Regions from separate parts of the Bacillus silvicola genome, predicted to be linked through region 1. Evidence: riboswitches for the same ligand, from Rfam matches in the RefSeq annotation. Region 1 holds a riboswitch; each other region holds the start of a gene.
The links. A riboswitch is a leader RNA that binds a small molecule or an ion and turns the genes downstream of it on or off. The one in region 1 is predicted to bind S-adenosylmethionine.
Positions count from the first base shown of each region.

Region 1 (10,732 bases):
TATTTATGATAGTGGATACTTTAGGAAGAAATATAAGAAATTGCTTATCATTCTTTGTACGAGCATCCCACTAATTTTATGTATGCGGTACCCCATCTATATGGATGAAAATTGTATTCACGATTTAAGACAAATCCCCTTTTTAATTGGTACACTTTATGGTGGATTTCCTGTCGGTATTGCATTACTCATGATTTTATTAATAACACGTTTTATGTTTTATGGTTTTAGCCTGTTAACAATCATTGTGTATGGAATGATGTTAATAATTACAGTATTCGCATCATCAAAATTTAATACATACAATAGAAAAATGAAAGTAGCTTCATCCATATTTTTAACTTTTTTCCTTGCATTGTTTACAACAGTAATTGTTTTAACTCTATCGGATTTTGAAGTGAATAATTTGTACATTATTTATTTCATTCTATTACCAACTATTTTAATATTATTTATGGTCTATTTTAATGAAGTTTTAAAAGATGCAATATGCATGCGATCAAAATTAATAAAAGTTGAAAAAATGGAGATTGTCAGTCAACTCGCTGCAAGTATTTCACATGAAGTACGGAACCCTTTGACGGTTGTAAAAGGATTTACACAACTTTTAAAAACACCCAATATAACTCAACAATCCAGAGATGAATATATTGAACATATACTTGAAGAGTTAAATCGTGCACAGGCAATTATTGATGATTACTTAACTTTTGCCAAACCTGCTTCAGAAAAACTAGATCGTATTTCAGTTGAGCACGAGTTACATCGAGTTATTAAAATGATATTGCCTTTATGTAATATGAATAATATTAATATTACACAAGAGTTCTCTGAGGGAATAATTATTGGTAATACACAGCACTTCCATCAATGTTTTTTAAATTTAATAAAAAACAGTATAGAAGCAATGCCAAGTGGCGGTAATCTAATTATATCTGCAACTGTTAATAATAATAAGGTCATAATACGGATTCAAGATAGTGGAATTGGAATGTCGCAAGAGCAAATTAACCGATTTGGCGAACCATATTTTAGTACAAAAACGAAAGGTACTGGTTTAGGAACAATGGTTGCTGTAAAAATTATCGAAACGATGCGAGGCACATTGAAAATCCGAAGTGTTATAAATAAAGGAACTACTTTAACAATCACATTACCTAAATGTAGTAATGAGGAGATTTCGTATAATAAATGAAAAAGGAGCTATTAAGCTCCTTTTTCATTTATTACGATACAAAAAGTACCTACTATGTTTTTTAAGTTTACATTTTGTAGAGACTAATTAGAAATTAGTATCCTCAGCCCCAACAGCTGCATCCAACAATTATTAATAAAATAAATAACACAACTAATAAAGCGAAACCTCCACCAAAACCACAAGAACCACCGAAACTCATGTTTTTTCCTCCTTTTGGTTTGAAAACTAATAGGTAGTTGATTTTTTTAACTGGTTCGTATTATACAGTATGTGTATCTCCCATTTTTGAGCATGTCTTCATAAAAATTAGTAAAAGCACTTTATTGAGAGTGCTTTAAAATGGGTACCAGAAACTTTGGAATACATTCAGCTTTAAGTAAATTGCAATAACCAAAATGATAATACCAACAAAAAGTGTGATGTAATCCTCCTTTTGTGCGTTCTTTGCATAGTACCACGTTCGTTTATCCTTTTTTCCAAAACCTCTTAAATCCATTGCATTTGAAACAGTATCAATCCTTTCTAATGAATGAATAATAAGTGGCCAAAAAATTAAAACACGGTTTTTCATACGAATCCACAAGCTCGCTTCTCCTTTTTCAAAAGGTACGCCTCTTGCTTCCTGTGCGTGTCTAATGATTATATATTCAGATTGAATGCTTGGTATATAACGCAGTGCAATATTTATTGCATATGTAATTTTATAAGGAACAGCAAATTTATTTAAGCTGCTCACAAATTCACTTGGATGAGTTGTATAAATAAAGAGAAGTGTAAATGGTAATAACGTAAAATATTTCAATGAAAGTGTAGCTGCATAAAATAAAGTTTCATATGTAATTGTTGCATAACCTATATAAAAAAAAGAGGTATACGATCCCGTTAATTCCGATCCATGGGTGGGCGTAATAAAAAGAATCATAACGGAATTTAATAAACTAAATGTAAATATAACGCTGAAAATAACTATTATTTTACGCAATTGAATTTTTGCAATTAAGAGGCCGATACATCCAACAATAAATAAAATTAGCAATATACGAAAATCAAAAAATAAAAAAGTAAGTGTCATACAAAATATAAATATAGATAATTTAATTGCACCATCCATACGATAAAAATACGTATTATGCATATTCCTCCCTCCTATTAGCCTCAATATAGAGTTTCACAAATGTTTCTGGAGTTGGAATTCCGCTTAATTTAGCTAGTTTTATTAATGAAATCTCCCGTAGATTAGCTCTTTGTAACATTTCTTGATCCCCTAAAACAGCAGATACAGTATTGTCCGCAATAATTTTCCCTTCATGCAGAACTACCGCTCGATCTGCATATTCTAAAGCAAGATTCATATCGTGTGTGATAATAATAAAGGATATGCCCCTTCCAGCCAATTTTCTAATAAACGACATAAACTGTTTGTAATGGTAATAATCTTGTCCAGCTGTCGGTTCATCTAATACAATAATTTTTGGGTTTGTTATAAGTACAGATGCAATAGTAAGCCTCTTTTTTTGTCCATAGCTTAATGCCTGAATTGGCCAGTTACGAAATGGATATAATCCACAAATTCTTAAAGCTTTTTCGACTCTTGTCTCAATCTCATCTTTAGAAACCTTTTTTAATTTTAATGAATATGAAACCTCTTCTAAAACAGTAGGCTGTGTAATCATTTGATTTGGATTTTGCATAACGTAAGAAATAACTTCCCCGCGTTTACGAATAGACCAAGAATTAATATTTTCTCCATCGAATGTTATTCTCCCATTCTTTGTTTTATTTATTCCTATAAGAGTATGAGCTAATGTCGATTTCCCTGCTCCATTATGACCCAATAACGCTACTATTTCTCCCTCTCCTATTGAAAGGTTGATATCTTCTAAGGCTGTATGTTTGTTATTGTACGTAAATGATAAATTTTCTATCTTGCATAAAGCTTTTTTAATATATTTATTTTTTGATGAAACTTGCTTCTGCATCCAGTTTTTTAATAGGCTATGAACGCCTGCATTACGAAGATTTTCAATTGGAAATACCCTAACATTATTACTGTCAAAATTTAATTTCTTTAGCGCCTCTATATAAATAGGTTCTCTTAGTCCGATATTTGGTAATATATTAGAATTTAAAATACTATCCGGTGAACCAATGGCAATAACTTCTCCCTCGTCTATTAAAATAATTTTATCTAAATCAAGGTTTAAAATTTCTTCTATTCGATGTTCAATAATTACAATTGTTTTATTATATTTCTCATGTATATTTTTAATAAGTTCTATTGTATTCAAACTACATGCAGGATCCAAATTAGCTAACGGTTCATCAAATAATAATATATCTGTATTTGTCGTTAGCAGACCTGCAAGAGAGACTGTCTGTTTTTGGCCTCCTGATAATTCATGTGGACTTTGTGTATGAAAGTCCTGCATGCTTACCTTGTTTAAAGAATCCGTAACAATCTTTCTCATTTCTATTTGATTTACACAATCGTTTTCTAATGCAAATGCTACATCCTCTTCGACAGTAAGACCTATAAATTGTGAATCTTGATCTTGTAATATTGTCCCTACGTGTTTACTCTGTTCAAAAACACTACCTTTTCTCGGGTCCTTTCCAGCTATTAAAATGTTACCGGTACTTATCCCTTCGTAAGAAAATGGGATTAGCCCATTTATACAATGCGCTAATGTTGACTTACCTGAACCACTTCGTCCAGCGATAAGTACCTTTTCCCCAGGATATATTTGAAATGTAATATTTTTTAAAGTAGGCTGCATGGCATGCCTATATTGAAAGGTAAATTGTTCAAAAGAAATAATTGGTTGCATGTATTCATCCCTACTTTTCAATTTTTAAATGTGTATGTTTCTTATTTGATTTCGCTAATCCGATCGTGATTGGTAAGCCAAGAACTAAAAATACGATAACGTCTGCAATTGTTGCGCCTAGTACTTGTATAACTATTTTGTCAAACGGTTCTCCCATCCCAATAATATCGAATGCTCCAGCAAATATAATAGCAATGACAATACCAATTAACCCTGCAATTGCAAAATAAGAAATATCACGGTTATTATACGTTCCATGTTTTACACTAAAACCAACTCTTTTTTGTATGAGTCCCATTGCAAAACCAATAATACCTGAACTAATAACCCATCCCCACCAAATACCCCAACCAGCGATCGTATCTGTAACGGTATGACCGATGAGTCCTATTAAAAGTCCTGCTACCGGGCCAAATAACGCTCCAAAAACTGTTAAAATAGCCAATGCGGGTTTAATAAATGTATTCGGTGCGATAGAAAATCCCCAAAGCCCTAATACCCCGTATAAAGCTGCTCCAATTCCAATAGCTACTACTAGCTTTGTCGTTAATTTGTTCATTACAATTCCCCTCTCGTATTATTCAACTTTTAATACTCTATATTTCTTTTGAAAATAAATTATGCATCGACACTTCCTTTCTATACAACAAAAAATGACCTCTTAAATAAGAGGTCATTTTCTTTCACGTACAAGAATCCCCTTATCTTTCAAAAGACACATAATGTCCTCTGCGGAATTAGCACCTTCCTATGTAATTACATAGGGGTTGCTGAGGCTTCATAGGGCCGTTCCCTCTACCTCTCTGGATAAGTATTAATTTGTAATTCGTATTATGGCACTAAGAAAGATAAATTTCAACACTTTTCTAATTATTTTTATTTTTTATTAAATAGTGCATTCAAATCATTGTATTCTTATCGGAATTATGAAATAATAAATTCAAAATTGTTACAGGGGGGAATGTATGATGAAAGTAATTGGTTTAATTGGTGGGTTAAGCTGGGAATCTACATCACTATACTATAAACATATTAATACTCTAACACTCTCTCAATACGATCAAAATGCGAAGCTAGTTTTATATAGTATGGATTTTGGAGAAGTAACTACTTTATTACAAAACCATCAATATGAAGAAGTGAAAAACAAATTAGTCACAGTTGCTAAAAAGGTTGAAAAGTCCGGGGCGGAATGTTTACTAATGTGTTCAAATACGGTCCATTTATTTGCTGAGGAAGTAGAACAAGCAATATCAATCCCACTTCTTCATATCGGTGATGTAAGTGCTAAAGAAATGGTAGAACAGAATATAAAACGTATCGGACTATTAGGAACAAAACAAACGATGGAACAAGATTTCTATACATCAAGACTAGCAAAATATAACATTGAGACAATTATCCCAAATGACGAAGAAAGAACTTTTATCCATCACGTCATATTAAACGAATTAAGTAGAGGCATTATTTCAGGAACTTCAAGAGAGAAACTAATACAAATTACCAATTCATTAATTCAAAACGGTGCGGAAGGTATATTACTAGGCTGTACTGAAATACCATTGCTTATTTCCCAAAATGACCTTACTGTTCCTGTTTTTGATACTGCTTTTTTACATGCAAATACTGCTGTACAATTTGCTGGATAATAATATAAAAGCATAAAGGTAGATCCTCTATGCTTTTATATTGTCCGAACTATTTATTTAAAAGAGCATCAATAACTGCAATGGCTCTTTTGGAACCGCCACACTCTAAAAAACTTTCATTCAGTTTTCGAATGCCATGTTTATACTTTTTATTTGAAAGAACATCTGTTACCGCCTCTTTTAAAGTTTGCACATTAACATGCTCTTTCAATAATCTATGTGCTGCCTCAAGCTCAGTTAATCTTTGCGCTATCATAGGTTGATCTTTATCATGTGGTATTATCACAAATGGGACATTGTAATAAATTGCATCGTGCACACTATTCATTCCACCATGTGTAATAAAAACATCTGCTTCACTTAATATTTCTGATTGAGGTACGTAAGGGGCTATAATAAAGTTGTCTGGTGCTTGCTTAATTTTTGAAATATCATTTCTATCACCGATCGCCATTACTACAATCCCTTCGAAATTTGAAAAAGCATCAATACAAGTATTAAAAAATGGTTCGAGCCCTTCAAGAAGTGTTCCCATTGAAATATAAATAACTTTCTTTTTTGAAAGCAATTCAAGTGGAAACTTTGCATTTGTTTTGCGCTTTATAATACTCGGTCCAATAAAAACATTGTTTTCTCCGAACGAATCGCTATTAGGTTGAAAATAACGACTTGTATACACGAGACTAATATCTCCCTTATTATGCATAAATTGAAGATTATTTTTGGGCTTTACTCCAAATTCATGTTCCATTTGATACAGTAACTTTTCAGAGAGTTCATCGGGTTGGAATTGTATTTCTGCATTTGGATGAAAAGGCAAGGTTTCCAATAATTCTGGTGGAATTAAAAATATAGGAGAGGAAACTATGCCTGGAACTTGTAAATATTCCTTTACTAACTCTCCGGCACCAAATATATCATAAACTACGAAATCAAAATTTATGCTTTTACATAATTCTTTCGTAATTTCTAATATATATAAAGAAGTTTGAACATGTACATGAAAGAAAGATTTTAATCCATATGAAGTTTCATTATCAATAGAAATCTCCTTTAATAAATCCGGATGAGTATGTACAATAGCCCCCAAAACTTCAAGCCTTTCCTTAAAGTTTTCCGTTGTAATATAGTGTACGTTATCTCCTCTTTCAGTAAAGGCCTTTACTAAACTTAATGTAGGATTTACATGTCCCTCTGCAGGAAAATTAATTATTAAAATATTCAACACGTATTTCTCACTCCTTACAATTCAATGTTCTTATTAATCGTACTGTTATTATTACAAGCAATCTTCCTCTAATAGTCCCAATATGCTTACTACTTTAGGTTGATAAATAATTATCAGTCATCGGAAAAGGCATCTACATAAGTAGATGCCTAACTGTGATAAGGAGTGTTCTGTGAGGTTAGGATAAGCTTTTCTGCTTGTCCTATGCTATCAATATATGAATTATTTTATAAAACGTGAATAGTTAATAGAATTATTTTAACCATTTTATTTGATCAAATGGATAATATACCATTTTCACTTTACCTATTACATGTGACTCATCGATAAGTCCAAGTGTATTCCTACTATCTTTACTATGATTTCGATTATCACCTAATACAAATAATTTATGCGAGGGAACTTTCATTTCTCTAAAGTTTGAAAAATGATTTGATACTTGTGACATATCTAACTGTATATACAACTCATCTCGCTTTTTACCGTTAATATATACCACATCGTTTCTTAATTGTATGTTATCCCCTGGTAATCCAATAATTCGTTTCACGTAGTATGTAGGCTCGTCTTCTTTTTTTATTATTACAACATCACCATGATGAAAAGAAGAAAAATAAACACTAGCCTTATTAACTAGTATGCGATTATTTTCATTCAAAGTAGGTTGCATCGAAATTCCCTCTACCATACAAAATAAAAATGACTTATTAATAATAATAATTCCTATTATAATTAAAATATAGCTACATATTTTTCTCCAATCTTTTAGAATCAATTGCTTCATATATACCTCATTTCTAATCTATTCGTATGTAAAAACGTCTCTAGTTCATATAAATGCCAGAGACGTTTCGTATATTTTAATTCTCCTTAGAGTCATCTATTTTTGGTGCTTCGCCAGTTAATCGCTTATTTTTTAAATCAAAATAAGCATCTAAAACTTCTTTTCCAATATCAGAGTTAATACCAGACTTATCATTTATAACCCATGGTACTACAACGGAAAATGCTACTTCTGGATCATCATATGGCGCATATCCTGCTAATGTTAAATTATAGCATTCTCTACGATTGCCTTTCTCATTTCTCCCAATATCACTTTCTCCACCGTATACAGTCTGTGCAGTTCCTGTTTTTCCAGCTGGTTTATAGGGTGCTTTTTGGAACGCCCTTACTCCCGTTCCATCCCCTTCTTGGAATACTTTCCTAAAGCCTTCTTTTACTTGATTGATATATTCTTCTTTCATATCAATTCTATTTAAAACAACGGGTTCTATTGATTGTACTACTTTACCGACCTCATCTTTTTGAACGGTTTGTTCTCTAATTTCTTGAAGAATTTGTGGTTTCATACGATACCCGCCATTTGCAATAGTTGAAATATATTGTGCAAGCTGAAGTGGTGTATACGTATCATACTGACCAATAGAAAAGTCTAATAAGAAACCTGGCTGATTATCTTTTCTCCCAATTTGCCCCGCTGTTTCATTCGGTAAATCAATACCTGTTGGAACACCTAAACCAAATTGTCTGAAATAATATCTCATCTTATCAAAGTATTCTTGTTTAATATCTAGTGAACTGTTCTTTACATAATCCACACCGGCAATTTTTAATGCTGTGTTAAACATATAAACGTTAGAGGAAACTTGTAAAGCTCTTAGGTCATCTATATCTCCAAAATCTTTCCATGACTTTTTCTCCTTAGTTCCTTTAAACTTCATAGGTGCATCATAAAAATGTGTTCCCGGTGTTATAGCTTTTGTTTCAAATCCGGTTAATACTGTAGCACCTTTAACAGTTGATCCAAGCTCGTATGAACTTGTCAGCGTACCTAAAGCGTAATCTTCTACTTCCATTTTCCCATCTTTTTCTACAAGTCTTTTCCCAGCCATCGATAATACTTGGCCGTTTTTCGGATTCATCATTACAACGAAAGCACGGTCTAACATTGATTCTGAACCTTTATATGCCTTTAATATTTTTTCTATACTCTCTTCTACTTTTTTCTGTAATTCCATATCAATTGTTAACGTTAAATTCTTGCCGCTTTTCCCTTCAGAAACTGTCTCCGTTCTAATTGTATTACCTTGTTTATCAGCAATACTTCTTACTTTTTCTTTCGTGCCATGAAGTACATCTTCGTATTGCTGTTCGATGTAACTTTTCCCGACCCGGTCATTCCGGCTATACTCCCGCACTAAATAATAATCTAATCGTTCACGTGGTAATCCCTCATCAGCATTCGAAACATTTCCAAGGACTGAACGGAATAAGCCATCATTTACATAGAGCCGTTCCCAATCAACTGATGCGTCAACCCCAGGGAGATTTGCTAAATTTTCGCTAACCACAGCATATTCCTTTTCACTAACATCTTTTTTTATAATTTGAGGTACCATTTGATAACCTGAAGTCATTTTACTTTTAATAGCTAACACTTCTATGTCTTTTGCTGTTAATTCTTGAAGATTTTTTTCTGTAACTCGCTTTCTTTTTAACTCTTCTATTTTTTTGTCTAACTCTTTTCCGTTAATATCCTTTACTCTAAACTTATCTATTTCTTTTTTAGATACTAAATCTTGAGTAAGTTTTGGATTTAACTGCATCCAAAAATCTTTCTTATCCGTCTCGGTTAACTTATCTATATCTTCTTGCGGCATTTCAATTATTTCTGCAAGTTGTCTTGCAGTTTTTAGCATTTCTTCCGATTTTACACCTTTCACCTTTGTATATGTAATCGTACGTAAAGACTTATTGTCCACCACTGAATTCCCTTCACGGTCATAAATTTTGCCGCGTGGTACTGTAAGACTAACAGTTGCATTCTCTCTTTTTTCTACTTCATTCTTATATGTTTCTCCATCGAAAATTTGTACTTTACCTAACTGGATTATAATTCCAGAAAATAATAAAAATACGCAAAAGAATAAAATATTTAACCGTATAGGTAGGGCTCTACCACTCTTTTTCTCTTTCTTTTTCACCCTGTCATAATCTCCTCCTTACAACATTTTTAATATTTTTTAGCTCTCTATATTAAAAGTAATGTACAATTTCCACACATTACTTTGTACGTATATTAATATAACGTTTAAAACTTAATAGAAATTAAAACAAATATAAAGAAAAAGTAAAGTTTACTAAATTAAATATAAAAATACCCAAGAACAAAAGCTTAGCTTTGTTCTTGGGTATTAAGTATTTTAGGAGTTAATATTAGAACGTATTGAAATACATCTATCATCACAATTTGATAGAGATTGTTTACTCTGAATTTTCGGCAAGTAAATAGTTACAGTTGTCCCGACGCCAACCTCACTCATTATACTTATTGTTCCTTGATGACTTTCAATAATTTTATAACTTAACATCAATCCAATACCGGTACCCTTTTCTTTCGTACTATAAAAAGGTTCACCTAATCTTTTAATTCTTTCTTCAGGTATTCCTATTCCTTCATCTATTACACTAATAATGACACCATTTTTATGTATTTCTTTTATATGGATTGAAATTTTCCCACCATCTAGCATTGCTTCAATTGAATTTTGCAAAATATTAATAAATACTTGTTTCAATTGATTTTCTGAGCATTCAATGATTATCTCCTTGGAATCTGTAAATAGTTCAACTTGAATATTTGTCATGATTGCTTTTGTATTAATTAGTGATACGACATTTTTAAAAATTTGATAAATATTTTTCTTTTCTGTATTTATTTCATCAGTTTTAGCAATCGACAAAAACTCTTGGAGGATTGCTTCTATTCTTTCTATTTCGGAAAGCATAAGGTCAAAATATTTTTCTTGATCTTCTTTATTAATTT
Region 1 covers NZ_JBNGVC010000002.1:350,709-361,440, reverse strand. Annotated here, with positions in the region: gene ACP6L7_RS08945 (sensor histidine kinase) at 1-1,195, shown strand, start outside; gene ACP6L7_RS08940 (YjcZ family sporulation protein) at 1,299-1,397, opposite strand; gene ACP6L7_RS08935 (energy-coupling factor transporter transmembrane component T family protein) at 1,533-2,333, opposite strand; gene ACP6L7_RS08930 (ABC transporter ATP-binding protein) at 2,326-4,026, opposite strand; gene ACP6L7_RS08925 (ECF-type riboflavin transporter substrate-binding protein) at 4,037-4,585, opposite strand; SAM riboswitch class I at 4,725-4,840, opposite strand; gene ACP6L7_RS08920 (aspartate/glutamate racemase family protein) at 4,992-5,675, shown strand; gene ACP6L7_RS08915 (macrolide family glycosyltransferase) at 5,725-6,903, opposite strand; gene lepB (signal peptidase I) at 7,157-7,687, opposite strand; gene ACP6L7_RS08905 (peptidoglycan D,D-transpeptidase FtsI family protein) at 7,764-9,890, opposite strand; gene ACP6L7_RS08900 (PAS domain-containing sensor histidine kinase) at 10,110-10,732, opposite strand, start outside.

Region 2 (10,732 bases), on a different contig from region 1:
GACCAACCAGAACTTGTTAACGAATCTCCATACGAGGGTGCATGGATGGTTAAAGTTGAACTTTCTGATGCAAGCCAAGTTGAGAAGTTATTAACTGCAGAAAAATATGCAGAAATGACAAACCAAGACTAATTATAGTCGACTAAAGGACAGCCTTTGTGCTGTCCTTTTTTATGTTGTGTTACATAATGAATTTGAAAGCACATATATATTAATTATCATATAGGAGAAGATTTTTGAAAAACTTTTTCGCAGATGTTTCATGTTGATTGAGCGGGTTCTGCTTTTTATTGTCTAGCTCCAGCGGCTAGAACAGTCGGTCATTTCACTCCTTCACCTGAGGCAAAAAGCGCCTCTAGTTCAGGAGTTCGGGTGCCCTCTTGTTCTGGTCGAGCCGCTTGCGCTTTTCTTTGTCTAGCTCCACCTCCTAGCCCTTCATGTCTAAGAACCTTCCGCACGAGAAGACAAAAAGCGTCTTCTGTGCGAAAGAACCTTAGCCAACAGGGCTAAGCAGTCGGTTCCGCTTTTCTTTTGCAAAAATAAACAGGAAACAACATGAAAATAACGAATATACTATATACTAAGTTAAAGGTTGTATAGTATATGGTGATCGGGTGATGACATATGATTTATGTGGAAAAAGTCATTATTGTAGAAGGTAAGTCAGACAGAAGAAAGATTGAATCTATTATTCGTGAACCGGTGGAAATTGTTTGTACAAATGGTACAATTGGTTTGTCGAAAATGGATGAGCTCATTGATCAATTTTTTGATAAGGACGTATATGTGCTAGTGGATGCTGATGATGCAGGGGAAAAGTTAAGGAAACAATTTCGAAAAGAATTTCCGCAAGCAGAGCATATTTATATTGATCGCTCGTATCGCGAGGTGGCGACTGCGCCTTCTTCACATTTAGCAAATGTATTATGGGGAGCTGACATTGACGTTTATACAGAATATTTACGGTAAGGAATGATAGAAGTGATTGACTGGACAGGTACCGAAGCTACAGCCCTAATAGAAAACGAAGAAAAAACAGTGCTATATGTATATACACCAATGTGTGGAACATGCCAATTAGCAAAAAAGATGTTAACGGTTGTCGAGATGACGATTGAAGATTTGAAAATTGGAATGTTAGATTTAAATTATGCTCCGCATTTAGCGAAAGAGTATGGAATCGAAAGTGTACCGTGTTTACTTGTTTTTGAAAATGGGACACTAATGAAGAAGATATATGCATTTCATTCGGTGGAATATTTATATACGGAATTAAAGTAGGCGGCAAAGTTTTTGCCGCCTCGACATATTTCTTGGGAAATATGTCGAGATGCAGGGTGGTTACAGTATTTGTCGAGCGAAAGTTACAGGATTGCTCTTTAGTGAGAGGGAATGGTATGTGTAATAGAAAGTGATATGAAGGATGTGATTTAGGGTGAAATTATATTCTTTGCTACAATCATTTGTAAATTACGCTAATGGTCAATATCATTTAGAGCCGCTTTTAAGACAAGGAGAAAAAACTGTTAATTTTCGCTTTGGGGATGAATGCTGTTCATTACAAATTTCAAGGGATTATATTGAACTTTTGAAAGAGGAAAGAGGAACAGAACAAATCGTGTGTTTAGGGGAAGAGGATGTAAAACGTTTGGTGAATGGAAATATAAGGTTGCAGACGTTAATGAGCGATGGGCGTGTGCAATATTCGGGAACGTATCGAACGATGTTGTTAATTGAATCAATGTTTCATATATGTAAGCCGATGTCAGTGGGTGCTTAAAAGTCTGAAGTTTCTTTTTTTACGAAAATTTCTGTTGACATGGCGTATGGATATTGATACAATTCAATTCATAAAATATAGACAATTTAATAAATTTCAAATCAGACGAAAATTTAATCTGATTTCTCTTATCAAGAGAGGTGGAGGGACTGTGCCCTGTGAAGCCCGGCAACCGTCAACTTATGTTGAAATGGTGCCAATTCCTGCAAAGCAAATGCTTTGAGAGATGAGAGAGAGGGATAATGTTGTTATATACGCATATAAACCTTTCTGCTTCTCTAAAGCGGAAAGGTTTTTTTGTTGTTTGAATGTGGAGGACATTCAAATAATAAGAGGAGATATACCGATGGACTACACGCATCAAAAATAAAAAAATTGCGGAGTCTATCTAAAGTTTTATGAAATCCAGCTCCAGCGGCTAGAACAGTCGGTCGTTTCATCCCTTCCTATGAGGCAAACAGCGCCTCTACGTCTGGGATTCGGGCGTCCTCTTGTTCTAAACGAGCTGCTTGCGCTTTTTATTTAAAAAAGGGGTGAACATCATGATCTTATTAGAAAATGTAAAGAAAATATATAAGGCAAAAAGCGGTGATGTCACTGCTGTAGATAACGCCAACTTACAAATAGAGAAAGGCGAAATATTTGGTGTTATCGGATATAGTGGCGCTGGGAAAAGTTCTTTAATTAGATTGTTTAATCAGTTAGAGAAACCAACGTCTGGTCAAATTACAATCGCAAATCGTGTAATTTCAGCAATTACAGGAAGTGAACTTCGTAAGGCAAGACAAGAAATCGGAATGATTTTTCAGCACTTCAACTTACTTTGGTCACGAACTGTACGCGAAAATATCGAATTCCCACTTGAAATTGCGGGTGTGGATAAGGCGAAGAGAAGAAAACGTGTTGATGAGTTAATTCATCTCGTTGGATTAGAAGGAAGAGGAGACGCATATCCATCTCAGTTAAGTGGTGGACAAAAGCAACGCGTTGGGATTGCAAGAGCGTTAGCAAATAATCCACAAGTACTTTTATGTGATGAAGCAACGTCAGCTCTTGATCCAGAAACGACGGATCAAATTTTAGATTTATTATTAGACATTAATAAGCGTCTCAACTTAACAATTGTATTAATTACACATGAGATGCACGTGATTCGGAAGATTTGTAATCGAGTTGCTGTAATGGAGAAAGGGAAAATCGTAGAAACAGGTCCAGTACTTGACGTATTCCGTAATCCAAAGCAGGACATTACAAAACGATTTGTACAGCAGTTAACGGATTCTGAAGATACGAATGAAACGATTGAAAGCTTAATAGAAAAGTATCCAGATGGAAAAGTAATTCGCTTGCAGTTTGTCGGTGAGGCTGTAGAAAGACCAGTACTTCAAAGATTAATGCAACGCAGCGATATAGAAGTTAGCATTTTGCAAGGAAATATCGCACAAACGAATAACGGTTCTTATGGAAGTTTAGTTGTTCATTTAAATGGTGAGGAAACAGCGATCCAGCAAGCGATAGAAGGAATTCATCAAGATCAAGTAGAGCTGGAGGTGATTGCACATGGATAAGTTAATCGCAAATATTGATTGGAATCAAATGTTAGAAGCAACTGGTGAAACGTTATATATGACGGCAATCGCAGCGCTTGCCACATTTGTGTTAGGACTTATTTTAGGACTATTACTCTTTATGACAGCGAAAGATAATTTATGGGAAAATAAAGCGATTAATACGGTGATTGGAGCATTCGTAAACATTTTCCGTTCTATACCGTTCATCATTTTAATTATTTTATTAATCCCATTCACAAAAATCCTTCTTGGAACAATCCTTGGAGCGAGTGCAGCACTGCCAGCTTTAATTATTGGCGCAGCACCGTTTTACGCGAGAATGGTTGAAATCGCACTTCGTGAAATTGATAAAGGTGTAATTGAAGCTTCAAAAGCAATGGGAGCAAAAACAAGCACAATTATTTTGAAAGTGTTAATTCCAGAATCGTTACCAGCGTTAGTATCTGGTATAACGGTTACGACTATTGCTTTAGTAGGCTATACAGCAATGGCAGGTGTTGTTGGTGCTGGTGGTCTTGGAACGCTTGCTTATTTAGAGGGATTCCAGAGAGGGAATAACGATGTAACAATCGTTGCGACAATTTGTGTATTACTAGTTGTATTCTTCATTCAGTGGATTGGTGATAGTTTAACGACTCGGATAGATAAAAGATAATGAAAACAGGGGGATATTTCAAATGAAAAAATTATTACTTACAGCACTTATTTCAACTTCAATTTTTGGGTTAGCTGCTTGCGGGGGGAAAGATAAAGATGAAAAGAAACTTGTTGTTGGTGCTTCTAACGTACCGCACGCTGAAATTTTAGAAAAGGCAAAACCGTTACTTGAGAAAAAAGGAATTGAGTTAGAAATTAAAAAATTCCAAGACTACGTGTTACCGAATAAATCGTTAGCAGATAAAGAATTAGATGCGAACTACTTCCAGCACATTCCGTATTTAGAAAAAGAAATTAAAGATAAAAAATATGATTTTGAAGTAGCAGGAAAAATTCATTTAGAACCGATTGGTGTATATTCTCAAAAATATAAGAGCTTAAAAGAACTTCCAGACGGGGCGACAATTATTATGAGTAATTCTGTTACTGATCATGGTCGTGGTTTAGCAATTTTACAAAAAGAAGGCATTTTAAAAATTAAAGACGGAGTAGAACCAGTTAATGCAACTCCAAAAGATATTGCAGATAATCCGAAAAACTTAAAGTTCAAAACAGATATTGAGCCTGGTTTGTTACCACAAGTGTATAACAATAAAGAAGGCGACGCTGTTTTAATTAACTCGAACTATGCAATTGATGCGAAATTAAACCCAGAAAAAGATGCAATTGCAATTGAAGGCGATGATTCTCCATATGCAAACGTGTTAGTGGTTCGTAAAGGTGATAAAGATAAAAAAGCGATTAAAGAGCTTGTAGAAGTATTGCATTCTAAAGAAATCGAAGACTTTATTAATAAAGAATATAAAGGAGCAGTTGTTCCTGTAAAAGAATAATTGCTGTGAAAGGGCTGGTGTATGCCGGCTCTTTTTATAACTACATAACTATAGGGGAGAAGGGGACATCATATGAAAAAGATTCTACTGTCAGTTGTTACAGCGCTGTCTGTATTTACATTAGCTGCTTGCGGAGGGAAAGAGGAGAATAAGCTTGTTGTGGGAGCTTCTAACGTGCCGCACGCTGTTATTTTAGAGAAAGCACAACCGATATTAGAGAAAAAAGGCATTAAATTAGAGATTAAAAAGTTCCAGGACTATGTGTTACCGAATAAAGCGTTAGTGGATAAAGAAATTGATGTGAACTATTTCCAGCACATTCCGTATTTAGATAAAGAAATTCAAGAAAAAGGATATAAAATTGTAAATGCAGGAAAAATCCATTTAGAGCCAATGGGCATTTATTCTAAGAAATATAAAAGCTTAAAAGACTTGCCAGATGGCGGAACAGTTATTATGAGTAATAACGTTGCAGAGCGCGGACGTATGTTAGCACTATTGCAAAAAGGCGGAGTTATTAAACTAAAAGACGGTGTAGATGTTGTTAAAGCAACAGTAAAAGATGTTGTAGAAAATCCGAAAAATTTAAAGTTCAAAACAGATGTAGAACCTGGACTTTCACCGAAGCTATATGAAAATAATGAAGGTGATGCTTTATTTATTAATTCAAACTATGCAATTGATGCGAAATTAAATCCAACAAAGGATGCAATTGCAATTGAAGGATCAGACTCTCCTTATGCAAATATTATTGCAGTTCGCAAAGGGGACGAGAAGAAAAAAGAAATTAAAGAGTTAGTAGAAGTACTGCATTCAAAAGAAATTCAAGACTTTATTAATAAAGAATATAAAGGTGCTGTACTTCCGGTAAGTGAATAAGTACAAGGAAAGGATTGGGAATTTCCCAGTTCTTTTTTCTTTATATAAATAAGAAGAAAGGTGTATCATATAAGGATGCAAGGGAAATACTTATATACATTTGTGAAAAAATTGTTACATTTTTTCATCGTTTGCGATATCATTTTATTTGATATAAGATTAGAATGAGAATAAAATGAGAATATGAACGTTTTAGTAATTTTTAAAATGTATATATAGGATTAATGGAGGTATTGAGATGGCTGGTTCTACATTAACGGTTAAAGACTTACACGTATCAATTGATGGCAAAGAAATTTTAAAAGGTGTAAACCTTGAAGTAAAGGGTGGAGAAATCCACGCAATTATGGGACCTAACGGAACAGGTAAATCAACTTTATCTTCTGCGATTATGGGTCACCCAAAGTATGAAGTAACAGAAGGTAGCATCATCATCGACGGTGAAGATGTATTAGAAATGGAAGTAGACGAGCGCGCACAAGCAGGTCTATTCTTAGCAATGCAATATCCAAGTGAAATTAGCGGAGTAACAAACGCTGACTTCTTACGTTCTGCAATTAATGCACGTCGTGAAGAAGGCGATGAAATTTCTCTTATGAAATTTATCCGTACTTTAGATAAAAACATGGAATTCCTAGAAATGGATCCAGAAATGGCACAACGTTACTTAAACGAAGGTTTCTCTGGTGGAGAGAAAAAACGTAACGAAATTCTTCAATTAATGATGATTGAGCCAAAAATCGCAATCTTAGATGAAATCGACTCAGGTCTTGATATCGATGCATTAAAAGTTGTATCTAAAGGTATTAACCAAATGCGCGGCGAAGAGTTCGGTTGCCTAATGATTACGCATTACCAACGTTTATTAAACTACATCACTCCAGATTTCGTTCACGTTATGATGAACGGTCGTATCGTTAAATCTGGTGGCCCTGAGCTTGCACAACGTCTAGAAGCTGAAGGTTACGACTGGATTAAAAAAGAATTAGGTATTGAAGACGAAACAGCAGAGCAAGAAGCGTAAGAGAGGAGCATAAACATGACAATCGGTACATTACCTTTCGATCAAGAAACAATCCGTCAGCGCGCAAGCGAAGTAAACGAAGCTGCTTGGTTGACTGAGTTCCGCTTACAAGCTCTTGCACAAGCAACTGAACTTCCAATGCCAACGCCTGATAAAACGAAAATTGAAAAATGGGACTTTATCGGGAAAGGCGACGCTGCTAAGCAAGAGCCTGTAAGTTCTTTAACAGAGCTTCCAGAAGCAGTGAAAAACTTAATCGATGAAAATAACAGCGTATTAGTACAACGTACTGGTACAACTGCTTTCGTTTCTTTAGCAGACGAAGCAAAAGAAAAAGGTGTTATTTTTACAGACATCGTAACAGCTGCAACAGAGCATGCTGAACTATTACAAAAGTATTTAATGAAAGATGGCGTGAAAGTAGACGAGCATCGTCTAACTGCACTTCATGCTGCATTAATCAACGGCGGTGCATTCGTATATGTTCCGAAAAACGTTGTTCTTGAAACTCCACTTCAAGCTGTATTCTTAGTAGACGGCGAAGAAGCTAACGTATATAACCACGTATTATTCGTAGCTGATGCGAACAGTACTGCAACTTATGTAGAAAACTACGTTGCAAATGAAAATGCTAAAGGTATTGCAAATATCGTAGCAGAAGTAATCGTGGAACAAGGCGCACAAGTGAAATTCGGTGCGGTTGATCTATTAGCAAAAGACGTAACAACTTACGTTAACCGCCGCGGTGTTGTTGGACGCGACGGCCGTATTGATTGGGCTTTAGGCCTTATGAATGACGGAAACACAATTTCAGAGAACGTTACGAACTTAATGGGCGACGGTTCATATGCTGATACGAAAACAGTAACAATTGGCCGTGGTAACCAAACACAAAACTTTACAACTAAAGTTGTTCACTTCGGTAAACACTCTGAAGGTTGGATCTTGAAACACGGTGTACAAAAAGATAGTGCAACATCTATCTTTAACGGAATTGGTAAGATTGAACACGGTGCATCTAAATCAAATGCACAACAATCTTCTCGCGTTCTTATGTTAGACGAGAAAGCTCGTGGGGATGCAAACCCAATTCTTTTAATTGACGAAGATGATGTAATGGCAGGTCACGCAGCTTCAGTAGGCCGCGTAGATCCGTACCAATTATACTACTTGATGAGCCGTGGTATTCCAAAACGCGAAGCAGAACGTTTAGTCATCCATGGATTCTTAGCACCTGTAGTAAATGAGCTTCCAATTGAAGGAGTAAAAGCACAGCTTGTTGAGGTAATTGAAAGGAAAGTTCGCTAATGAATATTCATGAAATACGCAAACAGTTTCCAATTCTTGATCAAAAAGTGAACGGCAAACAACTTGTTTATTTCGATAGTGCAGCAACTTCTCAAAAACCAATTCAAGTCATTGAAACGTTAGAACGTTACTATAAAGAATATAATTCTAACGTGCATCGCGGTGTTCATACGCTCGGTACGAAAGCTACCGACGCGTATGAAGGTGCACGTGAGAAAGTTCGCAAGTTTATTAACGCGAAATCAATGGAAGAGATTATTTTCACGCGCGGAACGACAACTGCATTAAATACAGTAGCAGCTAGCTATGGTCTTGATAATGTAAAAGAAGGCGATGAAATCGTCATCTCTTACATGGAGCACCATAGTAACATCATTCCGTGGCAACAAGTTGCGAAGAAAACTGGCGCAACTTTAAAATACCTTCCGCTTCAACCAGACGGTACAATTTCTTTAGAAGATGTTCGTCAAACAGTTACACCGAATACAAAAATCGTTTCTATTATGCACGTGTCAAACGTACTTGGAACGATTAACCCTGTAAAAGAAATCGGAGCAATCGCACATGAAAACGGTGCAATCATGATCGTTGATGGAGCCCAAAGTGCACCTCATATGAAAGTGGATGTACAAGATTTAAACTGTGATTTCTACGCATTATCTGCTCATAAGATGTGCGGACCAACAGGTGTCGGCGTATTATATGGTAAGAAAGAATTGCTAAACAATATGGAACCAATTGAATTTGGTGGTGAAATGATCGATTTCGTAGACTTACAAGAGTCTACGTGGAAAGAGCTTCCGTGGAAGTTCGAAGCAGGTACACCGATTATCGGTAATGCAATCGGACTTGGTGCGGCAATTGATTTCCTAGAAGAAATCGGTCTTCATAATATTGAAAAGCATGAACATGAATTAGCGCAATACGCTTTAGAAAGACTATCAGAAGTAGATGGCGTTACAATTTATGGTCCAAAGCATCGCGCTGGTCTAGTTACATTTAATATTGAAGACGTACATCCTCACGATGTAGCAACTGTATTAGATGTAGAAGGCATTGCGGTTCGCGCAGGACATCACTGTGCACAGCCGCTTATGAAGTGGCTAAAAGCTTCTTCTACAGCACGTGCAAGCTTCTATTTATATAATACAAAAGAAGAAATTGATACATTTGTTGAATCGCTAATCAAGACAAAGGAGTATTTCACAAATGTCATTTAATAATTTAGATACGTTATATCGTCAAGTTATTATGGATCATTATAAAAATCCTCGTAACCATGGCGTGCTAGAAGATAGTGTTACCGTTAACTTGAACAATCCAACTTGCGGCGATCGTATTCAACTTACGATGAAAGTAGAAGAGGGTATTGTACAAGAAGCGAAGTTTGAAGGCGAAGGATGTTCAATTTCAATGTCTTCAGCTTCAATGATGACACAAGCAGTAAAAGGAAAGAAAATTGAAGAGGCTCTTAAGCTTTCTAAAATTTTCTCTGACATGATGCTAGGAAAAGAGTATGATGACAGCATTGATTTAGGAGATATTGAAGCATTACAAGGCGTATGCAAGTTCCCGGCACGTATTAAATGTGCAACATTAGCGTGGAAAGCGTTAGAAAAGGGCTTAAACGAAGATAAGTAATGTTAAAGGTTCCTAAAAACGAGGTTATATAAGGAGGGACACACCAACATGGCGAAGCAACTGCCAGATATCGGCGATTATAAATATGGTTTCAAAGACAAAGACGTTTCGATTTTCCGTGCTGGACGCGGTTTAACAAAAGAAATCGTAGAAGAGATTTCACGTATGAAAGAAGAACCACAGTGGATGTTAGACTTCCGTTTAAAATCACTGGATAAGTTCTATGAAATGCCAATGCCACAATGGGGCGGCGACTTAAACGACTTAGATTTCGATGAAATTACGTACTACGTAAAACCATCTGAGAAATCTGAGAAGTCTTGGGATGAAGTACCTGAGGAAATTAAGGCTACATTTGATAAATTAGGTATTCCTGAAGCTGAGCAAAAATATTTAGCTGGTGTATCTGCACAGTACGAATCTGAAGTTGTATACCACAACATGAAAGAAGACCTAGAGGCTCTAGGAATCGTCTTCAAAGATACAGATAGCGCATTAAAAGAGAACGAAGATATTTTCCGTGAGCATTTCGGAAAAGTAATCCCACCAACAGACAACAAATTCTCTGCATTAAACTCTGCAGTTTGGTCTGGTGGATCATTCATCTACGTTCCAAAAGGTATTAAAGTTGATACACCACTTCAAGCGTATTTCCGTATTAACTCTGAAAATATGGGACAATTCGAGCGTACGCTTATCATCGTAGACGAAGGCGCACACGTACACTACGTAGAAGGTTGTACAGCACCTGTTTACACGACTAACTCACTTCATAGTGCGGTAGTAGAAATCATCATTAAGAAAGATGCATATTGCCGTTATACAACAATCCAAAACTGGGCGAACAACGTATATAACCTAGTTACAAAACGTGCGGTTTGTGAAGAAAACGCAACGATGGAATGGATTGACGGTAACATCGGATCTAAATTAACGATGAAATACCCAGCAGTTATCTTAAAAGGCGAAGGCGCTCGTGGTTTAACATTATCTATCGCGATTGCTGGTAAAGGCCAACACCAAGATGCTGGTGCGAAAA
Region 2 covers NZ_JBNGVC010000013.1:1,696,230-1,706,961, forward strand. Annotated here, with positions in the region: gene gcvH (glycine cleavage system protein GcvH) at 1-132, shown strand, start outside; gene ACP6L7_RS30830 (toprim domain-containing protein) at 625-969, shown strand; gene ACP6L7_RS30835 (thioredoxin family protein) at 973-1,281, shown strand; gene ACP6L7_RS30840 (hypothetical protein) at 1,436-1,780, shown strand; SAM riboswitch class I at 1,906-2,013, shown strand; gene ACP6L7_RS30845 (methionine ABC transporter ATP-binding protein) at 2,323-3,348, shown strand; gene ACP6L7_RS30850 (methionine ABC transporter permease) at 3,341-4,006, shown strand; gene metQ (methionine ABC transporter substrate-binding lipoprotein MetQ) at 4,029-4,841, shown strand; gene metQ (methionine ABC transporter substrate-binding lipoprotein MetQ) at 4,914-5,720, shown strand; gene sufC (Fe-S cluster assembly ATPase SufC) at 5,959-6,744, shown strand; gene sufD (Fe-S cluster assembly protein SufD) at 6,760-8,052, shown strand; gene sufS (cysteine desulfurase SufS) at 8,052-9,272, shown strand; gene sufU (Fe-S cluster assembly sulfur transfer protein SufU) at 9,262-9,693, shown strand; gene sufB (Fe-S cluster assembly protein SufB) at 9,742-10,732, shown strand, end outside.
Region 2: another riboswitch for S-adenosylmethionine. It lies ahead of ACP6L7_RS30845 (methionine ABC transporter ATP-binding protein); the one in region 1 lies ahead of ACP6L7_RS08925 (ECF-type riboflavin transporter substrate-binding protein).

Region 3 (10,732 bases), on a different contig from region 1:
AATCCAGAGAAAATTGTTATTGGTGGTGGCGTGTCTAAAGCTGGAGATGCGTTATTAGAACCAATTCAACGCTATTTCGAGCAATATGCTTTCTCACGTGCTGTAAAGAGCACAAAGTTAGCAATTGCGACACTTGGTAATGACGCAGGTGTTATCGGAGGAGCTTGGCTTGTAAAAAAGCACAAATACGAAGCGAAGATGATATAAGTTGTGAAATATGAGAAGAGGAAGGGGCACCCCTTCCTCTTTTTATGCAAAATCTTGATGAAGAATTCCATGTAAATGAATTAAGCTGTTGGAGGGTACCCATTATATAGAACAGTCATGATTGTAAACCATCCGAAAACGAGTACGGTTGCAATTGCAAAACCGCCCGCGAAAAAGTTCTTTTCGCGAAGTGTTCTAAGCGTAGCAAATACAGCTAACAGAGTGACTAGCGCAAAAATAATAACAAGGCCCATACAATATCCTCCTCTGTCTTCTTATTTCTTACGATGAGTTTTTGGAATATTTACTCTTTTATATTGTACATGTTTTAAAAATGAATGTCGAGATAGCATCCTTTCTTTTCCTAAGAGAAAGAAATGTTGTATCATTGAAAGTAAGTTCAATAACTGGAGGAGATTTTTATATGAAATGGACACAAATGCCTTTAGGCCCATTACAAACAAATGCTTATATTTTAACGAATGATCAAAATGAGTGTATTATTTTTGATCCTGGTCATGAAGGAGAGAAACTTGTTACATATTTACAAGAAGCGCAGTTAAAGCCCCTTGCGGTTTTATTAACGCATGCTCACTTTGATCATATTGGTGCTGTTGATGCCGTGAGAGATGCTTTTCGTATTCCGGTATACGTACATAAAGAAGAAGCGGATTGGTTAGGAGATGCAACTGTGAATGGATCGCAAATTTTTATGATGAACCGCAGTATTACAGCGAAACCGGCAGATCAAATTATTGATGCAGAAGGTACATTAACGATCGGTTCTTTTAACTTTGAAATTTTTGAGACACCAGGACATTCTCCAGGAAGTATTTCTTATTATTGTAAAGAGGCGAATGCCGTATTTTCTGGTGATGTATTATTCCAAATGAGTATTGGAAGAACAGATTTGCCTGGCGGAAGCTTTGCTGAATTAATTGGAAGTATTGAAGAGAAATTATTTGTATTACCAGATGAAACAGCAGTGCTATGTGGGCATGGTCCAGAGACAAGCATTGGATTTGAAAAAGAAAATAATCCATTTTTACAATAAGGAGTTATTATGGGGATGGAGCTCATTTTAAGAGAATGGATGGGGAAAGAAAAGGATTATTCAATTTCATACAGTACGTATATGAACCTCGTATTATATACAGAAGGACATGGATATTATATGAGAGAACGTGAAAAAATTGGAAGACAAGGAGATTTTTTTACGAGTAGTAATGTATCTTCTGTCTTTGCGAAGACTTTTGCTAAGTTTTTTATTCGGCTTGTTGAAAATGGAGAAGTTTCTTCAAATATTTGTGAGGTTGGTGGGGGAACGGGAAAGTTTGCCCATGATGTTTTACAAGAATGGAAACAATTATCTCCGGAAACCTTTAGTAGTTTAAACTATTCAATTGTTGAAGTGAGCCCTTTTCATAGAAGATTACAGCAGGAGAGTCTTTGCTCATTTGATAATGTATCGTATTATACATCGTATATTGAAATGGGAGAGTCTTTCGAAGGAATTATTTTTTCGAATGAACTATTTGATGCGTTTCCTGTTGAAGTAGTTGAGAAAAGAAATGGAATTTTGTATGAAGTACGTATCACGTATACAGAGGAAGGGGACCTTGCAGAAGTATTTAGGCCAGTAGAGAAAAAAATTGGTCGATACTTATTGAAATATAATATTCATATTGCAGAGGGGCAGCGATTTGAGGTACCTATTGCAATGGAAGAGTATATAGAAGAAATTGCGGAATGGTTCCAGCGAGGTATATGTATTACAGTTGATTATGGTTATACAAGAGAAGAATGGATGCATCCTGCACATCATGAAGGAAGTTTAAGAGGATATTATAAGCATAAGCTAATTCGTAACCCTCTTGCATATCCAGGAGAAATGGATTTAACTACCCATGTTCATTGGGATGAGTTGAAGGTGATTTTCGAGCTACAAGGGATTCATACGATATGGCATAGGAAGCAATCAGAGTTTTTGTTAGCGGCAGGGATATTAGAACATCTTACGAGTCATCAAGATACAAATCCTTTTTCTGAAACTCAAAAACGAAATCGAGCAGTTCGTTCTATGATTTTGAACGGAGGCTTAGGAAGTGCCTTTGATATTGTTATGCACACGAAAGATATGAAGAATTTACAGTTGAATCGATATTTAACAATATGAAAAAACAAGACACAGTATATTTCTGTGTCTTGTTTTTTAATACGACTTATGTAGTATTATATATTTCCTCTCATGATATATATTTATATTAAAGATATGAGATGAAATATATAGAATACGTCCTTTTTCTCTGTCTATTAGTCCCTAACCTAATAATACACGAACGAGTTGAATAATTGTTTCGTTTTCTACTTTGTAGTAAATTTCTAATCCTTTTCTTTCACTAGAAACGATTTTAGCACTTTTTAACTTTGCTAAATGCTGTGAAATTGTAGATTGTGGCATGTTTAAGCCAGTGTACATTGTAGAAACATTGCTTGGGCCACGTTCAATTAATCCTTTTACAATACATAAGCGAACAGGATGAGCAAGCACTTTCAATAATTCTGCATTGCTTTCATATAGTTCTATTTCTTTTTGAAAGGTTTCTAACATGTTCTTTTCCACCTCCGTGTGAGCTGTTATACCATACTATACATACCAAAAAATTAAAGAAAAGAAAACAGTTGTTGCAGAAAAAAAGTCCTAAAGTAAAGAAATTGTAAGAAAAGAGACCCTGATGTAAATAAAATAGATAAATTTGTACGGTTTTGTAAAATGACACTTTTGGGTGAAAATTTTGATGCGTTTTAAAAATTGAAAGATATAGATATATTTGTAACACAATTTTATCATGATTTTCTTATTCTTTCAAATGAATATACGAAATTTTTAAAATAATATGACAAAGGAATTATAATGATATATATAGAATATAAAACAGGTTAAAAGAAGCTGATTATAATCAGCTTCCTTATGGTGATGATTAAATATTTGAGTGTAGCTGATAAATCTTAGAATGATCAAGTTATGAGTCATTTATTCTAGAGCTCATCTTTTATCAACGTTAAAAATCTGTGATTCCATATATTCTCATAAAAATCAATTGTCTCTTTTGCGGACATAAATGGATTGTTTAACGTAGAGGTTGTTTTCTGTACCATGAAATTTTCGTATCTCAGTCCGTGGGCAAATTTAATTGTAGCATCCATACAGTACTCTGTTTGGGCACCACAAAATTCAATACGATGTACAGATAATTGATCTAAAATCTCTTTTAAGTTTGTTTTATAAAATGAATTGGCATGTGTTTTACTTACAAAAAAATCTTGTTCTTGAACATCTAGATCGGTATGAATAGCCCAAAGTTCTTTTTCGGGTACTAAATCATCATCGCAATGTTGGACAAAAAGGATTGGTTTATTTGATTTTCTATATGAAGAAATTCTTTTATTTACTTTTGTAAGTAAATTTTGTAAATCAAATAAATGTTCTCCGCTATAACATACCCCATTTTGTAAATCGATAACGATTAAAATATCTGCACAAGTATCCATTATTTTTACCCCTTTTTATTTCTTAATATATCAATAAATCCATTACTTGGAAATAGATGATATACTTTTATTTTTTAATGAACTATACAAAAAGAAAAAACATTAAAATGAATATGCTAGACAGCATAAAAAGAAGATATGATAACTTAATTTCATATCTTCTTTTTTCTCTATGCATTTACAGGTTCTTCTACGTAAGAAAGAGCATTTTCAAAATCGGATATTAGATCGTTAACATTTTCAAGACCGACAGATAAGCGAAGCAATGAATTAGAAATGCCTCTTTCGTCACGTGCCTCCTGTGATAAAGCTGCATGTGACATTTTTGCGGGATAGGAAAGAATAGATTCAACAGCCCCTAGACTAACCGCAAAAACGGGTAGTTTAACTTTCGATAAAAATTGGCGGAGTGCATCTTCTGATTGTAAAGTGAAAGATAGGACAGCCCCAGCTGATGTTGCTTGAGATTGTTGAATATCATAGCCAAGATGTGATTGTAATCCAGGATAATAGACATTTTGGACTTTAGAGTGCTCTTGTAAATAATGTGCAATTTTATTGGCACCTGCAGCTGAGTGCTCAAGACGTACATGCAATGTTTTTAGGCCGCGAAGTACGAGAGAACAATCTTGAGGACCTAAAATAGCGCCAAATGCATTTTGTAAAAATCCAAGTTTTTGAGCGAGTTCAGCATCTTTTACGACTGCTAATCCGGCAGTAACATCACTATGACCAGCAATAAATTTTGTGGCGCTATGAAGAACGACATCGGCGCCAAGATCAAGCGGCTTCTGGAATAGTGGTGTCAAAAATGTATTATCAACAAATGTAAGAGCACCAATAGATTTTGCGAGTTTAGAAACCTCGCGAATATCTGTTACTTTTAAAAGTGGGTTAGATGGTGTTTCTACATAAAAGAGCTTCGTATTCGATTTGATATTTTGTTTTATTGCTTCTAAATTGGTCATATCAACAAATGTATGTGAAACACCGTAACGAGAGAGAACTTCAGTTATAATCCGGTAAGTACCTCCGTATACGTCTTCTGAAATGAGTACGTGATCGCCTTGTGAAAGCAGTAGAAAAGCAGTAGAAATCGCTGCAATGCCTGATGCAAAGGCGAACCCCTTTGTTCCGTCTTCTAATAAAGCAATGATATCTTCCAGAGCTTCACGAGTTGGATTTCCAGATCGGCTATAGTCGTATTTGCCAAAAGTATCTACATCAAACTGGTGAAATGTTGATGTGTTATAAATGGGAACGTTAACAGCTCCTGTTTGAGTATCATGTTTATACTGGTTGTGTAGTAAGAGTGTATCGATAGAATAACTCATATTCTTACACCTTCTTTTACAAGTTTAATGGCTTGCTTTAAGTCTTGAATTAAATCGTTACTATTTTCAATGCCGACGGAGAACCGAAGAAGGCGATTACATACACCGTTTGCCGTTCTGATTTCTTCAGGAATATCAGCATGCGTTTGCGTTGCTGGATAAGTCATTAAACTCTCTACACCACCAAGACTTTCAGCAAATGTGATTAAGGATAAAGATTGTAAGAATGGATTAATCCATGTTTCATCTTGAAGGCGAAACGAAATCATACCGCCTCTTCCTGGATAAAATACATCTGTCACACCGTCTTCATCATTTAAATAAGCAACAATGGCTTTCGCATTTTCTTCATGTTGTCTCATGCGAAGCGCTAAAGTTTTCATACCACGAATTAATAGCCATGAGTCAAATGGGCTTAAGACAGCACCGGAGGCATTATGATAATGAGCAATTTCTTCACAAAGTTCTTTTCCTTTTGCCACGACAAGTCCGCTTAGTACATCGTTATGCCCGCCTAAATACTTCGTTGCACTGTGAAGTACGATATCGGCACCTTCTGTTAATGGTTGCTGTATATAAGGAGTGTAGAATGTGTTATCTACAATAAGAAGTAGTCCGTGTCTTTTCGTTACACTTGCGACAGTGGCAATATCAGTAACTTGCATTAATGGATTAGTCGGCGTTTCTATGAAAATAGCCTTCGTTTCAGTTGTGATAGCTTTCTCAATTTGTTTAATAGATTGTGTATTTACGTATCTACATCGAACATTCCATTTTTTTTCATGCTCAGAAAATAATCGATAAGTGCCCCCGTATAAATCTTCAGACACAATAAGTTCGTCTCCGGAACGAAATAGTGAAAGGACGAGGAGAACAGCGGCCATTCCTGAGCTACAGGCATAACCTTGTTCGCCATATTCTAAGTCTGCGATTGCCTGTTCTAAAAGACCACGAGTTGGATTTCCAGTTCGTGAATAGTCAAAGCCGGTAGATTTACCAAGTCCTTCGTGACGATAAGCGGTTGAGAAATAAACGGGTGGATTAACAGTTCCTGTTGTGGTTTCGCTACGATTTCCGATTTGTGCTAGTTTTGTTTCGATAGTTGACATGTGAAAATTCCTCCTTTTTAAATTGAACGAGTAGTTGAATATAAAATAAAAAAAGCCTTCTAAGAAGAAGGCTTTCGGATTGAATAGAGTCTTCTTCTCATCTGTCAAATCTTTAACAGTTTGCTGGAATTAGCACCTTATTAACAAATTGTTAATGGTTGCTGAGGCGTCATAGGGCCAGTCCCTCTACCTCTCTAGATAAGAATGTTCGTATGAAATTTTTATTATGTTTTTAACTTTACAACAAAAGTTAATTGAATTGCAACTTTATTTTAAATAATTTTTATTTTCCCGCAAGTGTCATTGACTTTTATATTTGTGCATGCTAAATTTATAAAAAATTAACAAACATTATTAAAAGGGGAACGCATTTCCTTTTAGCTACATAAATAAAATAATAAAGACAACTCTTATTGAGAGCGGTGGAGGGAAAGGCCCTGTGAAACCCGGCAACCTTCAAACGAAATGTTTGAAACGGTGCTAATACCTGCAAAACGAATGTTTTGCATAATAAGAGGAGGAATAATTATGTCCCCCTCTTCAAAGTGAAGAGGGGGTTTTTATATTGATAGAAATGAGGGAGATTCGTGAAATTACTAGATTTATTATCAAAAGGAATTGTAATAGGTGATGGTGCAGTTGGAACATTATTACATTCGCATGGTTTACAAAGTAGTTTTGAAGAATTGAATTTGTCTGATCCGGACTTAATTATATCGATTCATAAACAATATGTAGCTGCTGGAGCGGATGTTATCCAAACGAATACGTATGGGGCAAATGAAGCGAAATTACGTATGTATGGCTTAGAGAATCAAGTTGTTCAAATTAATAAAGCAGCAGTGAAGATTGCGAAAGCATCTGTTACAGAAAGAAATGCAATTTTAGGAACAATTGGTGGTATGAAACATATCGGAGCTGTTACAACAACTGATATGGAAAGGGAGTTTATGTTACTTGAGCAGGCAGGTGCTTTATTAGAAGAACAGGTTGATGGATTGCTATTAGAGACTTTCTATGATGAATTTGAATTACTTCATGCTGTTAAGGTGTTACGAAAACAAACGAATATTCCAATTGTAGCCCAATTAGCGTTACATGAGGCAGGTACGACTCAAAATGGAAATGATGTAAATGAAATATTAAAACAGCTTTTAGATTACGGTGCGAATGTTGTTGGATTGAACTGCCAACTAGGACCACTTCATATGACGGAAGCTTTTAAAATGATATCGATTCCTCAAAATGGCTACTTGTCAGCATATCCAAATGCAGGTCTCCCGAATTATGTGGAGGGACGTTACGTATATGAGGGAAGTCCGGCTTATTTCGAAGCGATGACACCGAAATTTATTGAGCAAGGTATTCGGTTATTGGGTGGTTGTTGTGGTACTACTCCAGAACATATTGAAAGTATGAAGCGTGCTACTCTAAATGTTACGCCTGTAATAGAAAAGGACACGATTCAAAGACCAAAAGTAGTTCATACACACGAGAAACGTTCGAAATCTCACGTCACTCTAGCAGAGAAAGCAAAGAAACAAACGACAGTTGTAGTGGAACTAGACCCACCGAAAACATTAGACACGCAGCGTTTTTTTGAAGGGGCAAGAGCATTGAAAAGAGCTGGGGCAGACGCTATTACTCTAGCAGATAATTCACTAGCATCGCCTCGCGTTTCTAATATGGCAATGGGTGCATTATTAACGAAGCATGATATTCCAGTATTGACTCATTTAACGTGTAGAGACCATAACGTCATTGGGCTACAATCTCATTTATTAGGTTTATCGGCGTTAGGGATGGAGGAAGTGCTAGCTTTAACTGGTGATCCAGCGCGTGTTGGCGATTTCCCAGGTGCAACTTCTGTATATGATTTGTCCTCTATTGAGTTAATTAAAATGATTAAAGAAATGAACGACGGGCGTTCCATTTTAGGGAAATCAATTGGCCCAGCAACAAGATTTTCTGTCGGCGGTGCGTTTAATCCGCATGTAAGACATTTAAAAGCAGCGGTTAAGCGAATGGAACGGAAAATAGATGCCGGAGCGGAATATTTCTTAACTCAGCCAATTTACGATATAGCGTTAATTGAGGAAGTGTATGAAGCGACAAAGCATTTGGAACAACCTATCTTTATTGGAATTATGCCTTTAGTAAGTAAGCGGAATGCAGATTTTCTTCATTTTGAGGTGCCAGGTATTACTCTTCCTGAAGAAATACGAGAGAGAATGGATGGGCACGAAACGAAAGAGTCGGCTATTGAGGAAGGGATTCGTATTTCACAAGAGTTAATCGATACGGCAATGAAATACTTTAACGGTGTTTATCTTATTACACCATTTTTAAAATATGAAATTACAGAACATCTCGTGAAATATGTAAGAGAAAAGCAAGAAGTGAAAGAGGGTATTAATTGATGAAGTGTATAGAAGAAAGATTACAAAATAGCATTCTAATATTAGATGGTGCAATGGGGACGATGATACAGCAAGAGGACTTAACTGCGGAAGATTTCGGAGGAGAAGAGTACGAAGGGTGTAATGAATATTTAGTAGAAACAAGACCAGATGTTATTTTAAAGATTCATAAAGCTTATATTGAAGCTGGAGCTGACATCATTGAAACAAATACATTTGGTGCGACGAATATCGTATTAAGTGATTATGAGTTGTCTCATTTAGATGAAGAACTAAATGAAAAGGCAGCACTATTGGCGAAGCAAGCTGTTAAAGAAAGCGGGAAGGAAGTATATGTTGCAGGTGCGATGGGGCCGACAACGAAAGCGATTAGTGTTACAGGAGGAGTTACATTTGAGGAACTGATTGAAGCCTATACAAGGCAGGCGAGAGGGTTATTGAGGGGCGGAATTGATGTATTACTTGTGGAGACGAGTCAAGATATGCGTAATGTGAAAGCTGCTTATATTGGAATTCAAGCAGCTTTTGATGAACTAAATAAAACGGTTCCTATTATGATTTCTGGAACGATTGAACCGATGGGAACGACTTTAGCGGGTCAAACGATAGAAGCCTTTTATTTATCGATAGAGCATATGAAGCCGTTATCGGTTGGATTAAACTGTGCGACTGGTCCGGAATTTATGAGGGAACATATTCGTTCATTATCTAATTTATCGGAGTGTTATATTTCTTGCTATCCAAATGCAGGTCTTCCTGATGAAGATGGACATTATCATGAATCTCCATCTTCTCTCGCGGAAAAAGTAAAGCGATTTGCCGAAGAAGGTTGGGTTAACATTATTGGTGGTTGTTGTGGTACAACACCAGAACATATAAGAGCAATGAAAGCAGCGCTAGCAACTCTTAATCCGCGTGAACATCATGAACGAGAAGGGCATGGAATTAGTGGATTAGAGGCATTGCAGTATGATGATTCTATGAGACCTTTATTTGTAGGTGAAAGAACGAATGTTATTGGATCGCGTAAATTTAAACGATTAGTAGCAGAAGGGAAATTTGAAGAGGCCGCTGAAGTGGCAAGAGCACAAGTGAAGAAAAATGCTCACATTATTGATATTTGTATGGCGGACCCTGATCGTGATGAAATAGAAGATATGGAAAATTTCTTGGCAGAAGTTACGAAAGTGTTAAAAGTACCGATTATGATTGATTCAACAGATGAAAATGTGATGGAGAGAGCTCTTACTTATATTCAAGGAAAAGCTGTTATCAACTCTATTAATTTAGAGGATGGAGAAGAGCGTTTTGAGAAAGTGACACCTCTTCTTCAAAAATACGGTGCTGCTATAGTTGTCGGAACAATTGATGAAGATGGTATGGCCGTTAGTGCAGAACGAAAGATAGAAATTGCGAAAAGAAGCTATGAATTACTTACAAAGAAGTATGGTATACGTCCGTCTGATATTATATTTGATGCGCTCGTGTTTCCTGTAGGGACAGGCGATGAAGAATATATCGGTTCAGCAGCAGCGACGATAGAAGGAATTCGTCTTATAAAAGAAGCGTTACCAGAATGTTTAACGATTTTAGGCGTGAGTAATATATCGTTTGGTTTACCACCAGCTGGACGTGAAGTATTAAATTCTGTCTTTTTATATCATGCAACGAAAGCAGGGTTAGATTACGCGATTGTTAATACGGAAAAATTAGAGCGCTATGCGTCAATTCCAGAGGAAGAAAAGCGTCTTGCGGATGCGTTATTATTTGAAACGACGAAAGAGACGTTAGAAGAATTTACAAACTTTTATCGCGTGGCGAAAAAGAAAGATGTTATTGTACAAGAAACGCTTACGCTTGATGAACGACTAGCCAACTATATTGTAGAAGGTACGAAACAAGGATTACACGAAGATTTAAGTCTCGCACTTGCAGAAGGAAGAAAACCTCTTGATATTATTAATGGTCCACTTATGACAGGAATGGATGAGGTGGGACGATTATTTAATAATAATGAGCTGATCGTTGCTGAAGTATTGCAAAGTGCTGAAAGTATGAAAGCTGCTGTAAGTTATTTAGAGCCACATATGGAATCTAGCGAAAGTGCGAA
Region 3 covers NZ_JBNGVC010000012.1:1,189,535-1,200,266, reverse strand. Annotated here, with positions in the region: gene glcK (glucokinase) at 1-207, shown strand, start outside; gene ACP6L7_RS18180 (DUF2759 domain-containing protein) at 288-461, opposite strand; gene ACP6L7_RS18175 (MBL fold metallo-hydrolase) at 632-1,261, shown strand; gene ACP6L7_RS18170 (class I SAM-dependent methyltransferase) at 1,271-2,383, shown strand; gene ACP6L7_RS18165 (ArsR/SmtB family transcription factor) at 2,528-2,818, opposite strand; gene ACP6L7_RS18160 (cysteine hydrolase family protein) at 3,247-3,759, opposite strand; gene metC (cystathionine beta-lyase) at 3,930-5,093, opposite strand; gene metI (cystathionine gamma-synthase/O-acetylhomoserine thiolyase) at 5,090-6,202, opposite strand; SAM riboswitch class I at 6,297-6,407, opposite strand; SAM riboswitch class I at 6,610-6,719, shown strand; gene ACP6L7_RS18145 (bifunctional homocysteine S-methyltransferase/methylenetetrahydrofolate reductase) at 6,790-8,622, shown strand; gene metH (methionine synthase) at 8,622-10,732, shown strand, end outside.
Region 3: another riboswitch for S-adenosylmethionine. It lies ahead of ACP6L7_RS18145 (bifunctional homocysteine S-methyltransferase/methylenetetrahydrofolate reductase); the one in region 1 lies ahead of ACP6L7_RS08925 (ECF-type riboflavin transporter substrate-binding protein).